Regions from separate parts of the Thioalkalivibrio sp. ALE28 genome, predicted to be linked through region 2. Evidence: riboswitches for the same ligand, from Rfam matches in the RefSeq annotation. Region 2 holds a riboswitch; each other region holds the start of a gene.
What was found. A riboswitch is a leader RNA that binds a small molecule or an ion and turns the genes downstream of it on or off. The one in region 2 is predicted to bind cobalamin.

Region 1: it holds a riboswitch for cobalamin, as region 2 does, so the genes downstream of both, D105_RS0110635 (TonB-dependent receptor domain-containing protein) here and bluB (5,6-dimethylbenzimidazole synthase) in region 2, are expected to answer to the same signal.
Region 3: it holds a riboswitch for cobalamin, as region 2 does, so the genes downstream of both, D105_RS0110535 (porin) here and bluB (5,6-dimethylbenzimidazole synthase) in region 2, are expected to answer to the same signal.

Annotation. Positions count from the first base shown of each region.
Region 1 covers NZ_KB898102.1:91,146-96,568, forward strand. The annotation lists gene D105_RS0110625 (cobaltochelatase subunit CobN) at 1-143, opposite strand, end outside; gene D105_RS0110630 (cob(I)yrinic acid a,c-diamide adenosyltransferase) at 255-809, opposite strand; gene D105_RS0110635 (TonB-dependent receptor domain-containing protein) at 813-2,684, opposite strand; cobalamin riboswitch at 2,827-3,073, opposite strand; gene D105_RS0110640 (hypothetical protein) at 3,161-5,059, opposite strand; gene D105_RS0110645 (cyclopropane-fatty-acyl-phospholipid synthase family protein) at 5,191-5,423, opposite strand, start outside.
Region 2 covers NZ_KB898094.1:195,523-200,945, reverse strand. The annotation lists gene D105_RS0103050 (ABC transporter ATP-binding protein) at 1-582, opposite strand, end outside; gene D105_RS0103045 (iron ABC transporter permease) at 582-1,553, opposite strand; gene D105_RS0103040 (cobalamin-binding protein) at 1,560-2,462, opposite strand; cobalamin riboswitch at 2,609-2,817, shown strand; gene bluB (5,6-dimethylbenzimidazole synthase) at 2,912-3,664, shown strand; gene cbiB (adenosylcobinamide-phosphate synthase CbiB) at 3,661-4,563, shown strand; gene cobD (threonine-phosphate decarboxylase CobD) at 4,580-5,423, shown strand, end outside.
Region 3 covers NZ_KB898102.1:69,268-74,690, reverse strand. The annotation lists gene D105_RS0110555 (bifunctional cobalt-precorrin-7 (C(5))-methyltransferase/cobalt-precorrin-6B (C(15))-methyltransferase) at 1-83, shown strand, start outside; gene D105_RS0110550 (cobalamin biosynthesis protein) at 62-523, shown strand; gene cobM (precorrin-4 C(11)-methyltransferase) at 520-1,284, shown strand; gene D105_RS0110540 (cytochrome c) at 1,479-2,036, opposite strand; gene D105_RS0110535 (porin) at 2,057-3,187, opposite strand; cobalamin riboswitch at 3,298-3,520, opposite strand; gene D105_RS0110530 (cytochrome-c peroxidase) at 3,713-4,717, shown strand; gene D105_RS0110525 (DUF4399 domain-containing protein) at 4,793-5,236, opposite strand; gene gltX (glutamate--tRNA ligase) at 5,375-5,423, shown strand, end outside.

The DNA.
Region 1 (5,423 bases), on a different contig from region 2:
TCCAGGAAGCGATGCGCGCCAGCGGCCACCTCCGCCGCCGAGCGATCGGAGACCACACCCACCACGAGCGGACCCGCATGGGCCGGTACCATTCCGAAAAGGAAAAGCGCGAAAACGCTCAGGATCGTGCAACGAAAACGCATGGAAACTTCCCGATAAACAGGTGCAATAGGGCGCGAGGCGTGTACTCGACACGCCTCGACCGTTGCAATGGGAATGGGACGCCGCCACCGCGGCGCCCCCACGAAGACCCGTCAGCCGCGCTGGTTCGCCGGTTGCCAGAGGACCTCGGTACCGTTTTCGTGACGAGCCAGCACACGGCAGAGCACGAACAGGAGATCCGACAACCGGTTGACATAGGCCAGCGACGCCGGACGCAATGCCTCGTGGTGATTGAGCGCCACCAGACGCCGTTCCGCACGCCGGCAGACGGTGCGCGCAATGTGACAGTCGGCTGTAGCGGGACCCCCACCCGGAAGGATGAACTCCTTCAGGGCGGGCAGATCGGCGTTGAAGGACTCCAGCTCCACGTCCAGCCGCTCCACGGAAGCCTCCGGGAGGGCCTGATGCCCCGGCACTGCCAGTTCCGCTCCGAGATCAAACAACTCGTGCTGCACCAGAGCCAGCGAGCGACGAACCTCTTCGGGCAGGTCGTGGACCAGGACCCGGCCCACGACACTGTTCAGCTCGTCCACGTCGCCAAAGGCCTCGACGCGGTGGCTGTCCTTGTCCACCCGCGAGCCATCGCCCAGCCCGGTCCGGCCTTCGTCGCCGGTACGCGTTGCGATCTTCGACAGTCGATTACCCATGAATCACCTCTGCTGGTAGCGCAGCTTCACGAACGCGGCCCGGCCGGGGTTGTTATAGCCGCCCTGGGTCTCATAATCCCGATCGAAGACGTTGGTCAAGGAGCCCTCGACCGTCCATTCGGGGTTGAGGGCATACGCCGCGCGCAGGTTCATCGTGCCGTAGCCCGAGAGCCGGTTTGGCTCGCCCGAGAAGTCGTATTCATAGGTCCGACTCCGAGCGAGGACCGTACCACCTACGGAGAAATCGCCGATCTGACGATCTAGATCGAAACGGGCCGAAACCGGCGCCCGCCGCGCGAGTTCATCTCCGGAATCCCGGTCCTCCGCGTCCAACAGGGTCAGCGCAACCCGCGAATTCCACGGCCCGAGGGCATGGCCACCCTCGATTTCCAGCCCGCGAATTCGGGCCTCATCAACGTTTTCGCGCATTGGAAAACCCGTTATAAGGCCATCCACACGCGTTTCGAACACTGCCACATCCACATAGGCAAGGCTGGCTGAATACCTGACCCCAAACTCGAAGGTCTCCGACTCTTCCGGATCGAGGTCGGGGTTCCCGCGGAAACTCATCGGGCCGGAAGAAGGCCAGTAAAGATCATTGAAGGTCGGCGCCTTGAAGGCGGTGCCGTAGCTGGCCCGCAGGCGCAGGGCATCGGTGGCCTGCATGCCCCAGGCGATCTGCCCCGTGGTCTTTGCGCCGAACTGCTCGTTGTCGTCGTAACGCAGCGAAGCTTCCAGGTCGTGGTTGCCAAGTTCGGTGCGCAAGACCGAATACACGCCAACGTTGTAACGCGAGTCCTCGTCATAATCGGTGGTGCCATCAACCTGGTCCTCGTAGGCATCCACTCCGGCCACTAGGTCGGTGCGATCCCCAAGTCGGAGATCGTTGCGCCAGGTCAGCTGATTCCGACGCGTATCGAATCGATCGATGCTTCCACCAAGCACGCCGCCTTCCGTCACATCGTCACTCTCATCCCGTGACTGCCCAAGCGTGACTTCCGAGTCCCAGCGGTCGGTTACCGGAATACGAATACCGGCCCGCAGGGCGGCATGAACAAAATCTGTGTAGGCTCGATCGTACGGTCCGAGGATAAGGGAAGTGGCAGGGTCGAACTCGTCTGCGTCATACTCCGAACGACCTTCCGAGTACAAGAAATTCCCGAAAAGTTCGATTCCGCTGTCCAAACGATGACTTACCTTCCCGGACAGCGAGGTGTTTTTGTAACCGTCAGGGTCATCGTCGCCGACGTCGTCCTGCACGTTGATCCCATCGGTCTCGAAGTGGCTAACCGAGAAACTGTAGTTCGTGTTTTCGGTGCCGCCGGCAACGCCGACTCCGGTCTCCCACGTGTCAAAACTTCCGCCTCCGACAAATGCGTTGACCTTCGGCGGTCCTTCTCGACCTTCTCGGGTAAAGATCTGGGTCACGCCGCCAATGGCATCGGACCCATAAATGGAGGTTCGAGGGCCCCGCACGATCTCCACTCGTTCGATCTCCTCCGGCGGCAGGAACCGCCAACTCGCCCCGCCGGTGGTCGCAGAGCCCATGCGAACTCCATCGATCAAAAGCAGGTGGTGATCAGATTCGGTACCCCTCACGCGCACACTCGACTGTTTACCAAATGGGCCGGCACCACTCACCGATACGCCAGCGCGCCCATCTAAAAGATCGGTGAACTGCTGGGGCTGCAGGCGCTCGATCTCTTCGCGGTCGATGATGGTGACCGAAGCAAGCGTCTCGTCGACGGTCTGCGCGATGCGAGAGGCGGTGACCTGGACGGTTTCCAGGGTCTGCGCGTCGTTGGTATTCGGCGTATCCGCCAGAGCGGGACTGGTGGCCAGCAGGATGGCCGTGGAAAGTGCTGTGCGTTTCATGTCGTCCGTGTCTCCCGGCGAGCCGCCCGCACGCCGTTGATTCGTCGGGATCGCCCGAACAGGGGGAGACAGACACGAGGGGGGATCGGCCACAACCGGCAAGCGGCCAGGCTCGATCATCCGCCTCGCATGCCCGCCGCATGCCGCGCGATCATTCCCTGGCCGGTCTCCGGGCTGACGAGCGTTCCGATGCGGCGCCTTCCCGAACGCATGTTCAGTGGCACTGGCCGCGACCATCAGGGACCGTCGGGCGGTCCCTCGCTCGATCACCGTTGCGGGGGCAGCGTCGGAATCGTCCGCGGGCCTCGAAGACCCGCCCGGACTCACCGAACTTCCCGTTTAACCCGCCAGGTCGAGCCTGGCCGGGCACCGGGGAACGCGGCGAACACTACACAATTGGGCGCAAAATTACCAGCCGGGGGAGATTCGATCTCGCACAACCGGAACCGTCGAACCAGGCCCGTCGCGACGGATCATCAGCGGCGGCGCCGCTCCTCGGCGTGGAGATAGCGGGTCCCGCGCTTCAGCAGCAGGCCCCAGGTCTTGTCCTGCAGCATGGCGTCAAACTCGGGCGACCGCTCGGCGCGCAGTGCCACGGGATGCGACTCGTCGCCGGCATGCGTTGCCAGCATGTCCAGGCGCTCGCGGTTGGCGCCGTACTGCTCGACCAGGAAATCGCGCATGGAATCGCTCAAAGGCAGGTGATAGATACGCGTGAGGCGCATCGCCAGCCATTCGGCCATGCGCCCCAGATCCTGGCGGACCTTGCGCACCATGGCCGAGCCCAGACCCGCCTTGGCATCCGCGCTCATGCCCACATACAGCCCCCCAAGATACGCGGCCGGGTTGGCGTAGATGGCGCGCTGGATGCTCGGGTTGGTGAGGTCCACCAGCGGCTCCAGGATCAGGGCCAGTTGGATGCCGATGCGCTTGGCCGTCTCGGCGTCCAGCGCCGCCCCCCCGAAGTAGAACAGGTCGCCCTCACGCTGGATCTTCAACTCCTTAAGGAAGTTGCAGAAGTCGTTGGCCAGCTTCAGCTTCTGGTCATCGGTCAGCTCGATCAGCTCCTCGCTGACCCGGATACCGCGCACACTGCGCTTGAACCAGCGCTTCTCGCCCCGCTTCTCCACCTGGGCGCGGCGCAGGGCCTCCCAGCGCTCCACCGCATTGGCGTAACGGCTCTGCGCCTGCATCAGCTGGTCGCGCGCCTCGCGCAGGTCCTCGACCCGCCGCAGTGCCAGTCCCAGGAGCTGCCCGTCCGGCGAATGTTCCCCCGGTTCCCGATCCTCCAGAGTGCGCAGTGCCTCCAGGACCTGGCGCCCCAGGTCGGTTACGGGCTCGCGCAGAGCCTGCGGATCCAGCCCCGAGGCATCGCTCTGGGACAGCAGAATACCGAGCGAGCGCAGGCGGCTGACCACCCCGGCCTGCGCCACGCGAAAGCGGTTGCCCTGGGATTCCAGTCGGTCCAGGGCGGCCCCGAGCTGCCAGCCACCGGACCATTCGAAGCTCAGGCGCTTGATCTGGCGCCCGTTCACGAGCTCGAACGCGAGCACGAAGATCGCCTGCACATCGTCGAGGGTGCACCGGGCCAGGTCGTCGGCATCGGCGGCGGAAAACAGGCGGTCCAGGAACTGGTCCACGCGGCGCACGCCATCCTCCTGGGTCGGCGCCACGCCGCGCAGCCGATCGCGCAGCAGGTCGGCGACCTCCGGGGCCTCGTGGTGCAGCTTCTCCAGGGCCGCGAGCCGCGAATCCTCGGTCGCGCCCACCAGATCGCCCACGCGCGAGCGCAGGCCCAGGCGGCGATAGATCTCGATCTGCTCCGCGGCAGCCGCCAGGCTGGTATCGCCGGTCATCTCGCGCACCGCGACGGCCACCCCCTCGGGCGAGATATCCACCTCGTGGAGCAGCACCTCGGCCGCCTTGCGCCGGCGCATGTCCGGTGCGAGCTCGCTCATGGCCAGATCACGGGTCACGAACAGCAGGTCCGGCAGCAGGTCGATCGTGTTGCGCAGCTGGTCGCGCGACTGCTCCTGGCGTTTGCCGCGGGTGGCATCGGCAACAAAGCGCGCCACCAGGCCGATCACCCCGAACAGCAGGGTGTAGACGGCGAAGAAGATGAAGTTCTGTGCCGGGGCGGCGTGCCCGAAACCGAGAAAGTACCCGCCCTGCATGGCCAGGAACGTGACCGGTCCCGCCGCCCACAGCAGCTGGAGGAAATTGAGCGACCAGGGGACGCGCCGCGCGGTGGCCGCCACCTCGGTGATGCGGCTGCGGCCGGCCGCCTCGATCAGGACGTTCTCCTGCGACGGCCCGACGGCCTGCGGGTCTTCCTGACCCGGTGCCTCCCTGCGTTTACGAAAGCGACCGAACACGCGCCCCTGCTCCGGAATGGATGGTCACCGCCGGCATGGCCGCAACGTCCCCATTAGTGTAGGGAAAGTACGTTCGGTTCGCGCGCTCCGGGCCCCGTTTTCGCGCCGTTCCCGGCGCATTCGGCCACCCCTCAGGCCGCGTTGCTGCGCCGTGCCTGGGCCTCGCCGGGCGGGATCGAGACCACCTCGGAGGCATCGTCGCGATAGAGGTAGTCGCGCGTCAACGGCACCGCGTCCTGCTGCTTGGCCATCTGCACGTGGAAGACCACCTGTCCCCACCAGCGGAAGGTCCCCTCGCAACTGGCCAGATAGAACTCCCACATGCGGCAGAAGCGCTCGTCAAAGCGCGTCACGGCCTCGGCTC
Region 2 (5,423 bases):
CAGCAGGAGCAGGCTGGGGTCCTGGGTCAGCACGGTGGCGATGGCCAGGCGCTGCCGCTCGCCCCCGGAGAGCGTGTCCACCATGCGGTGCTCCAGGTCGGAGAGGTCCATCTCCGCCAGGGCGGCCCGGGCGCGGGCGTAATCCTCGGAGGTCTCGATGTCCCAGGGGCGCAGGTAGGGGTGCCGACCGATCAGCGCGGTCTCCAGCACCGTCGCGGGGAAGCCGTCGTGGTGGGTCTGGAAGACCAGGCCGATGCGCCGCGCCAGTTCCGCGCGGGGCAGGCGGGTGATTGCCTGGCCCCGGACCTCGATGGTGCCGGCGCGTGCGGTCCGCAGGCCGGCGAGCGTTTGCAGCAGCGTGCTCTTGCCCGCGCCGTTGGGGCCCAGGATGCCCCAACACTGCCCGGGGTCGACGGTCAGTTCCAGCGGGGCGCCGGGTGCGCGCCCCGGGATGTCGATCACCAGGTCGCGGGTGGCAAGCAGCGTATCCGGGCCCGGCTTCTGGTGGACGCTGCGTGCACCCAGGCCCGGGGCTTCATGCGGCCGGCTGTGGGCGGGGGCGATGGGTGGACGGGGTGCCATCAGCGGCTCCGGTACAGCAGGAACAGGAACACGGGGACCCCCAGCATCGCGGTGATTACGCCGACCGGCAACTGCTCCGGGGCGATCATGGTGCGGGCGAGGGTGTCGGCCAGCGTCAGCAGGATGCCGCCGCCCAGCGCGGAGGCCGGCAGGATCACGCGCTGGTCGTTGCCGAAGACCAGGCGCAGCATGTGCGGCACGATCAGCCCGACAAAGCCGACCGCGCCGACCTGCATGACTGCGGTCGCGGTGATCAGCGCGGCGGCGACATAGATGCTCCATTCCACCGGGCGAACCGCCACGCCGAGTGCAGCGGCCTGCATCGGGCCGCGCGCGAGCACATTCAGCGTGCGGCCCAGCGGCAGGGCGAGGAACACGACCAGCACCAGCAGGATCCAGGCGGGATAGGGGTTGCGCGCGTGGGACACATCGCCCATCAGCCAGTACAGCATGCCCGGTAGCTCGGCCGTCGGGCTGACTGCGAGCAGGAAACTGATCATGGCGCCCCAGCCCGCCGCGACCACCACGCCCGTCAGAAGCAGGCGCGTGGGGGTCCAGCTGCCGGTACCGTGTGCCAGGCCGAACACGATCACCGTGGACAGCAGGGCACCGGCGAACGCGGCCAGGGAGACGGAAAACATCGACAGGCCCGCGAGCATCGCCAGCAGGGCGCCGACGGAGGCGCCGCCGGAGAGGCCCAGCACGTAGGGATCGGCCAGCGGGTTGCGCAGCAGCACCTGCATCAGCGCGCCGGCCAGACCCAGCAACCCGCCTGCGGCAAAGGCCGCCAGGGCGCGCGGCAGGCGCAGCTCCAGCACCAGCGTGTCGTGCAGGCGGCTGCCCTCGCCGAGCATCACCGCCAGCAGGTCGCCGGGCGCGATCGCGACACTGCCGAAGGCCAGCGCGATCAGCACCGCCAGCAGCGACGCCGGCAGCAGGACCGCGGCGGCAAGGAGGAAGGCGCGGGTCACGAGGGGTCAGTCCACCCGGCGGAGTCGGGCCCGCTCGAGCTCCTCGCACATCAGGCGGGTGCCCTCGGCGATGCGCGGGGTATGGCGCTGCAGCAGGGACGGCGGGATGAAGAACAGGTTGTCGCGCTGGACCGCGGTCATGTCCTCCCATTGCGTCCAGGCGATGACCCAGTCGGGGCGATCCTCGCCCATGCCGCCGCCAATGATAACCTCCGGATCGGCCTCGATGACCGCCTCGCGATCCATGCGCGGGACCAGGCGATCCAGGTGGCCGAATACGTTCACCCCGCCGCACAGGCGGATCGCCTCGCTGATCAGGTGGTCGTCGTTCACCGTCATCAGGGGTTGTTCCCACACCTGATAGAACAGGCGTACCGGGTCGCGCTCGGCGTAGTCCTGGCGAAGGGTGTCGATCGCCTCCTCGAAGCTTCGCACCGCCTCGTCGCCCTGCGTCTCGGTGCCGGCGAGCTGTGCCATGCGGCGCATGCTGGCGGACACACCGTCGAAGCTGCGGGGCTCCGACACGTAGACGTGGAAGCCGAGCTCGCGCAGGTGTTCGATCTGGGATTGCGAGTTTCCGCTGCGCCAGGCAACGACCAGGTCCGGATCGAGCTGCACGACGCGCTCCATATCGATGCGGCTGTAGCCGCCCACGCGGGGAAGCATCTCCGCCTCCGGCGGGAAGTCACTGTGCTGGGTCGCGCCCACCAGCTTGTCGCCAGCCCCGACGGCGAACAGGACCTCGGTGATATGCGGGGCGAGGCTGACGATGCGCTCGGCGGGTTGTTCCAGCCGGACCTCGTGACCGTCGTCGTCGGTCACCGAGACCGGGTCGGCCAGTGCCGGCGCCGTGCAAAGCAACGTCGCGACGAGCAGGGCGGAGGAGTGTCCGAGGGTCTTGAAATTCATAAAAATCCGGTGGTTGTGGCGCTGTTGCGAGGTCGAATGGAGGACGTCTGCGGTAGTGCGCGCAAGCCGCAAAAGCGTTTCATCATAGCAGCATGCACAAGATGGTTTGGTGCCCAAATTGGTCGGGGGCGCGCCGAACGCGTATCATACGGCGGCTAGTATCAGGTGCCTGCAATGCGCAGGTGAAACGGGAAGCCGGTGCCAATCCGGCGCTGCCCCCGCAACGGTAAGTGAGCGGCGAACCACACCGCAGGCTTGGCCACTGTGTCCCCACGGGTCACGGGAAGGCGTCTGCGGCATCGGCACCCGCCGACGCTCGCAAGCCCGGAGACCGGCCTGGTGATGACGCATCCTGCGATCGTGCGGCGGGCAACGATCGAGGGCACGGGCACTATCTGCGGTGCCCGTTCCTTCGTGGTTTCGCCGTGCCGTCGCCCCGACGGAAACGCATGACGAACCCAGATCCCAAACCGACAGAAGGGCATCCGAACGCGTTCGCCTCGGCCGAGCGCGAGGCGGTTTATCGCGTGATCGGGGAACGCCGCGACATGCGCCATTTCCGCCCGGATCCGGTGGATCGCGCTACGCTGCGCCGGCTGCTGGAGGCCGCCCACCGCGCCCCCAGCGTCGGGTACATGCAGCCCTGGCGCTTCCTGCGGGTAACCGACCCGGCGCTGCGCGAGGCCCTGCATGCCCACGCCGCGGACGAGCAGGCCCGCACCGCCGAGGCCTGCGGGGAGCGCGCGGCGGAGGTGCACCGCCTGAAGCTGGAAGGGATCCGCGAGGCGGGGGAGTTGCTGGTCGTGGCCCTGACCGACGACCGCGAACGCTATGTGCTGGGGCGCCGTACGCTACCGGAGATGGACCTGTGCTCGGCGGCCTGCGCGATCCAGAACCTGTGGCTGGCGGCCCGCGCGGAGGGGCTGGGCATGGGCTGGGTCTCGCTGTTCGATCCGGACTGGCTGGCGCGGCAGCTGGACATGCCGGAGGGCGGCTATCCGATCGCGGTGCTGTGCCTCGGCCATGTGGAGCGTTTCTACGACCGGCCGATGCTGGAGACCGCGGGCTGGGATCGCCGGCGGCCCCTGGAAGAACTGGTCTTTCAGGATCGCTGGGGCGTGCGCGGCGAGCTGGCAGCCGACCAGGATGCGGCAGGCACCGGACACGGGGCGGACGAACGGACCGGATCCGACAGCGCATGAGCGCCTTCCTGATCCTGATGGGCGCCCTGATCCTGGATCGCTTGTTCGGCGATCCGCGGCGGTTCCACCCGCTGGCCGGGTTCGGTCGGCTGGCGGCCTGGGCCGAGTCCCGCTGGCATGCGCCCAGTCGCCTGCGCGGGGCGTTGCTGCTCGCGGCGCTGGTCCTGCCATGGGTGGCGCTGGCCGCTCTGGGGGCGTCGCTGGCGTGGGGCTGGCTGCTGTCGCTGGCGATCCTGACCCTGGCGATCGGCTGGCGCAGCCTGGACGAACACGCCGAGGTGGTCGCGCGGGCCCTGGAGACGGATGATTTGCACGGTGCCCGCACGGGCGTGGGGATGCTGGTCAGTCGGGACACGGAGGCCCTGGACGTGCGCGGGGTGAGCGGGGCGACCATCGAGTCGGTCCTGGAGAACGGCAACGATGCGCTGTTTGCCACGATCTTCTGGTTCCTGGTCGCCGGGGCACCGGGCGTGGTGGCCTACCGGCTGGTCAACACCCTGGATGCGATGTGGGGGTACCGTAACGAGCGGTATGCCACGTTCGGCTGGGCGGCCGCGCGGCTGGATGACGCCATGAACCTGATCCCGGCGCGTCTGACGGCCCTGGCCTATGCCCTGGCGGGGCGCGGGCGGGACGCATTGCAGTGCTGGCGTGAACAAGCCGCCGGATGGAAGAGCCCGAATGCCGGGCCGGTGATGGCCGCTGGGGCCGGTGCGCTGGGCCTGGTGCTGGGCGGCCCGGCGCCCTATGGCGGCCAGCGCGAGTGGCGCCCGCGCCTGGGCATGGGCCGCCTGGCCGATGCCGCGGGCATTCGCCAGGCGGTGGCGCTGGTGGACCGGGCGCTGGCGATCTGGATGGCGTTCATCGTGATGGGGGTGATTGTCGTTGTCCTGTTCTGATCCGCAGAAGGCTCCCATGCCCGAATCCCGGGCGCTCGTGCAGGTGCACGGGGGTGGTGTGCGCCAGGCGGCTGCGCGCTACGGCATTCCGGCAACCGAGTGGCTGGATCTTTCCACCGGCATCAACCCGCATGGCTATCCCGTGGGCGAGGTCCCGCAGTGGGTCTGGGCGCGGCTGCCGGAACCGGAGGACGGGCTCGAGGCCGCGGCTGCTGACTATTACGGCACCGCAGCCCTTTTGCCCGTCGCGGGCTCGCAGGCGGCGATCCAGTTGTTGCCGGCGCTGCGCCCGGGTACGGCGCGCGTCGGCATCCTCGAACCCAGCTACAACGAGCACGCCCGGGCCTGGCGCGAGGCCGGGCACACGGTACGCCCGCTGAGTGGCGAGGCGATCGCCGCCGCGCTGCCCGATCTGGACGTGCTGGTGCTGGTCAACCCGAATAACCCGACGGGTCAGTGCTTCGAACGTGCGGACCTGCTGGCCTGGCATGCGGAACTGGCCGCGCGTGGTGGCTGGCTGATCGTGGACGAGGCCTTCATGGATGTGACGCCGGGGGCCAGTCTCGCGCAGGACGCACCGCGCGAAGGCCTGGTGGTGCTGCGTTCTCTCGGCAAGTTCTTCGGGCTGGCGGGCGCGCGGGTCGGGTTCGTGATCGCCGACGACGCGATGCGCGCGCAGCTGGCCGCCCGTCTGGGTCCATGGGGCCTCGCCGGACCTTCGCGCTGGGTTGCTACCCGGGCGCTGACCGACCGCGCCTGGCAGGCCGAGACACGTAGCCTCCTGCAGGCGCGCGGCCAGCGCCTGGCGGAACGGCTGCGCGCGCACGGGCTGGCGCCCACCGGCGGCACCGCGCTGTTCC
Region 3 (5,423 bases), on a different contig from region 2:
TGAGTCGCTCGGAACCGCTGGGCGCGATGTCCGGCTGGAAACCGCTGCGGCCGGTGACCCTGTGGGCCCTGCGCCGGATCTGAACCAGGAGGGGGGCTTGGTCGTGCCGGGCGTCGGCTTCGCCTCCGCCTGTACGGCCCGGGAGCTGGAGGGTCTGATGCGCGAGGTACTGGCCGAGGCTCGCGCCGTGCTGGGAGTGGAGCGTGCCGGAGTGCTCGGGGCCCGGCAGCTGGCGGCACCGGTGCATAAGAGTGACAGTCGCATGCTGGCGACGGTCGCGCGGGAGCTGGAACTGGAACTCGTATTCCCGTCCATGGCCGCCCTTGCGGACTGCCAGGGGGGAGTGCTGACGGAGTCGCCACGGGTGCGTGCAACGGCCGGGGTCGGTTCCGTGGCCGAGGCAGCGGCGCTGGCAGCGGCCGGCGAGGGCGCGCGTCTGCTGTTGCCGCGGCGTCTGTCACCGCAGGCCAGCTGCGCGGTGGCCTGGGTCGACCGCCAACATCTTTTCGAGGAGTCATCATGACGGTTCATTTTGTCGGTGCAGGCCCGGGTGCCGCGGATCTGCTGACCCTGCGCGGCCGGGATCGTATTGCGGCCTGTCCGGTGTGCCTGTACGCGGGTTCACTGGTGCCGGAGGCCGTGCTGGAACATGCCCCGGAGGGGGCGCGCGTGGTCAACACCGCGCCGCTGACGCTGGACGCGATCATGGAGGAGATCGAACGCGCCCACGCGGCGGGCCAGGACGTGGCGCGCCTGCACTCCGGCGACCTGTCGGTCTACAGCGCGCTGGGCGAGCAGATCCGTCGGCTGGAGGCGGCCGGGATCGAGTACAGCATCACGCCCGGCGTGCCGGCATTCTCCGCCGCCGCCGCGACCCTGGGGCGGGAACTGACGGTGCCGGAGGTGGCGCAGTCGGTGGTGCTGACGCGTACGCCGGGACGGGCGTCCTCCATGCCGGAGCGCGAACGGCTGGCGAGCTTTGCCGCCACCGGGGCGACCCTGGCGATCCATCTTTCGCTGCACAATATCGAGACCGTGGTCGAGGACCTGCGGCCGCACTACGGCTGCGACTGCCCGGTGGCCATCGTCTTCCGTGCCAGCTGGCCGGACGAGACCGTGGTGCGCGGTTCGCTGGGGAATATCGCGGAACGGGCGCAGGCCCTGACCACGCGGCGCTCGGCGCTGATCCTGGTGGGCCCGGCGCTGGACCCGGGCGATTTCCGCGACAGTGCGCTGTACGACCCGGCGCATGTGCGCCGTTACCGCGGCATGGACGGGGACTAAGCGGCGGCGGCCCCGATCTTCCGCAGGCAGGGGTGACTCCGGTGGGTGTTGTGGGGCACTGGGCTTTTCGCCTGCAAGCAGGTTCCCACATCGCCAGGAACCTGTAGGAGTCTGCTTGCAGGCGAAGGCGGTTTCTTCTCGATCAGGACCACGGAAAGGGCCGCCGTGAGGCGGCCCCTTGGTTCCCGCCCGGTTTAGCGGCGGCGGTAGTGGTCGTGGCAGGCCAAGCAATGGTGGCGCACGCCGTTCAGGGCCTCGGTGGCGCGAAGCTGGAAGTCTTCGTTCTCCAGGTCCTCGGCCGCCTCGACCTTGCGCTGCAGTCGTTCGGCGGCCTCGCGGTAGGCTGCCTTGTACTCGGAAAACTCCGGGTCCTCCCAGGCCGCGGGCAGGGCGCCGGGTTCGCCGTCCCGCGCCGGGGTCTCGCGAGCGAACCAGGTTTCGATGTCGGCGGCTCGGCGCGCCAGTTCCTCGGCCAGGTCGGGCAGGCGCTCGGCGAACGGTGCGTCGTAGCGCAGGATCTGCTCGATGCTGCGGTAGGTGGCTGAGGTGCCCTGCATGCTTTGCTGGCGGAAGCGCTGGAAGGCCTCGGTGGCGTCCACTGTGGCCGGGTTGTCCATCGTCTCGCTGTAGTCTTTGCCCCAGGGGCCGGGCATGGGGAGCGTCACCTCGTCGCCATGGGCGCCGGTGGCAGCAAGCAGGAACAGGACAAGGCCGGCGATCCGGAGGGCCGGTGTAAAGGGGGTTCGAGTCATGTCGGATCTCCTTTCCAGTGTCAGAAGCGGAATTGGTGCTGCAAGTGCAGCTCCCAGTCCGAAGTGCCGGCGTCGCGGTCCAGCCACATCAATTGGGTTTTTTGTCGCTGGCCGCGGTGGTACCAGTTGAGGCCGGCGCCCCGCTCGCGCTGCCAGCGCTCGTCGGTGCCGAGGTCGTCGCCGGCGTCGTGGCGCAGCACAGCGTGGCGCGCGGCAACCTCTAGCCCCTCCCAGGGCAGTTCCTGAGCCAGCTCGAGTTCGGCGCCCAAGTCGTGGTATGCGGGGCCGTGATCGGGCGATACGTCGCGGCGGAAGGCGGCGAATGAAATGGCGGTGCGGGCAAACTTGACGACGCTGTCGGCCGTTGCGGTGACCCAGTCGGCGCGTTGCTGATTTACCTGGTTCTCCCGCCCGCGAGTCCAGTCGCGCAGGTGATTGCGGTTCGCCGCCTGCAGGCCGACGCCGTGGGCCACTGTATGCTCGACCGGCTTGCCGACGGTCGTGTTGTCGCGTGGAAGGGTGCCTACCGGTGCCCAGGCCCCCCGAGCGCTGAACAGGTGGCCGGAGGTGGACGGTCGGTCATCCCGCTGGTCAAGGCGGCCGCGACCATCAAACACGCCGATGGCCCAGGCCCGGTCGTCGCCGTCGCCCCCCAGTAGGGTGACGCCGGTATCGCGTCCAGCCGGGACCTCGAACTGATTCCCCGCGATGCTCAATTCGGTGAACAGCCGGTTGGGGCCACCGATGTCCCGCGGCAGGCCGAAGGGTACGGTGAACTGGCCGGCGCGCAGGTCGAGGGACTCGGTCAGTGCGTATTGGAGCCAGACATCGCGCATCGAGAGCTCGCCGCTGCTGAAGTCGGGCTGCAGGCGAAAACTAAGATCGGGGTGGAAGAGGGTGCCCGTCGAATCCAGCCAGGCGCGGCGAAAGTCGAATTCGGTGGTGGTTCCCTCGTCGCCCCGCTCGATGGCGTAGCGGCCCTGGATGAGCGGGTCCAGGGTGATTGCGAAGCCGTCGGCTTCGCTGCCGAACTCGAACTGTGCCTGGAGGGGGGAAGCCCCGCCACTGGCGATCAACAGGCCGAGAAGGGTCGGGGCCGGAGCCAGGAGTGGCGGCCGGCCGGGTCGTCGGGTCGGTTTGTTCAAGGTCATTCTCCCTGGGACGCACACCCCGTGCGCCGTGGATGGAACGACGCTGGGTGGGCCAGGGGAGGTCGGGGACTATAGACACAGCAAGCCCGACCCGACCGCTTGCCCGCCGCAGCGTCAGGTTTCCTCCTGGCCGGTCTCCGGACTCGTGAAGCGGGCGGGGGTGCCCGGGCGGATCGCCTTCCCACACCGAATTGCGGCGCAGTGGTTGTTGATCCGTTGTCTTCACCTACCGTTGCGGGGGCAGTGCCGGCATTGCGAACGGCAGTTCGCGCACCGGCTTCCCGATTATCCCCGGCGATGGAACGCCAGGGCACCTGGAGGCGGGGCGAAGGGTACTGGGGTGCAAACAGGCTGGCAAGAAGAGCGTTTGATGAGCGACCAACCGCAGTGATTGATCTGGATCAACGGGAGCGCTGATTTCGCTGGTCGATCGAATACCGGGTCGATAGGGTGGGATTCAGGTGATTTGGACCGAGTCTATATCGGTCTTCGCCGACACCGATCCAATCTCAGGGAGACTTTGCCATGATCCGAGGTTCTTATCTTCGCAGCGCCATCTTTTCGGCCTGCACCGCCCTGGCGCTGGGCGTGGCCGCGCCCGCCGTGGCGGATACTGATTACTCGCAGTATCGCGATGTGTTCGAGCCGCTGCCGGCGCTGCCGCCGATCCCGGCGGACAACTCGATGACCAAGGAGAAGATCGAGCTGGGCAAGATGCTGTTCTTCGAGCCGCGCATCTCCAGCTCCGGCGTGATCTCCTGCGCGACCTGCCACAACCCGGCGCTGGGCTGGGCGGACCGCATCCCGCGCGCGGTAGGCCATGACGGCCAGGTTGGCGAGCGCAATACCCCGACCGTGCTGAATTCCGGCTTCTTCACCGCGCAGTTCTGGGATGGCCGAGAGGACGACCTGGAGGGGCAGGCCCTGGGCCCGATCCAGGACGCGATCGAGATGGCGATGCCGCTGGAGGATGCGATCGCCCGCCTGGAGGAGTTCAATGAGTACCAGGAGAAATTCGAGGCCGCCTATCCCGACTATGACGGCGACAACGTGATCAATACCGACCACGTGGCCAAGGCGCTGGCGACGTTCCAGCGTACGCTGAACACCCCGAACTCGCCGCTGGATCGCTGGCTGGCCGGGGATGAGGGCGCGATGAGCGAGCAGCAGATGCGCGGGATGAAGCTGTTCGCCGACAACGGCTGCGTGGCCTGTCACCGTGGGCCGGCGCTGACCGACAGCAACTTCCACCGCATCCAGGTGCCGGGTTCGGAGGACGAGGGCCGCTACCTGGTCACGGGTGAGGAGAGCGACCGGTTTGCGTTCAAGACCCCGACCCTGCGCAACGTGGCCCTGACCTACCCCTACATGAACAACGGGGAGACCGCCACGCTGGAAGAGGCGATCCGCATCATGGGCGAGGAAATGCTGGGGCAGGACTTCAGTGATGACGAGGTCGCGGATATCGAGGCCTTCATGCACGCGCTGACCGGCGAAATGCCGCAGTTCGAGATTCCTGCGCTGCCGTAACCGGCCGCATCGGAATCGAATGCGCCAGCCCCCCTCCGGAAACGGAGGGGGGCTTTTTGATGGGGTGGTACAGATCTATTCCACGGTAATCGTGATCTTCTCGGAGACAACGGGCGGGTCGAAGCTGATGTGACGGTAGTCCATGAACAGCAGTTGCAGGGTGTATTCGCCGGGTTCCAGTTCCAGCTCGCCCTCGGTCTGCCCGCCGCCGAAATGGCGCTTGTGGTCGGAGAAGGGCAGCGAGGCGTCCAGGTCCACCTCGTCGAGCGGCTTGTTCACCAGCAGGTGGTGGTGGCCGGTGTTGTCCATCTCCACACCGGCCGGGGCGACACCCATGCCGCGCAGGCCCATCTGGACCCGCACCGGGCTTTCGAGCGTTTCGCCATCCTGCGGGCTGATGAAATAGACCTTCGCGCCATCCGGCGGCGCGATGCGGTCGCTGCCCATGGCACTTCCGGCCAGCGCGAGGCCTCCCGTCAGTACGAGCAGCGTGGAGAGCCGAGTAAGAGCGGTATTCATGGGTACTCCTTGGGCCCGGGTTCGGCCGGTCTGTGTACTCATTTCGAGTATAGTCGGCGGTCCGCGCGGCAGTGCAGTGGCGTTCTGCTACCCTATGCGCCTTCGTTTTCCACCTCCCGATCGAGACGAGTAGCCCGCATGAGTTTTCGCACCCGTTTTGCCCCCAGTCCGACCGGCTATCTGCATA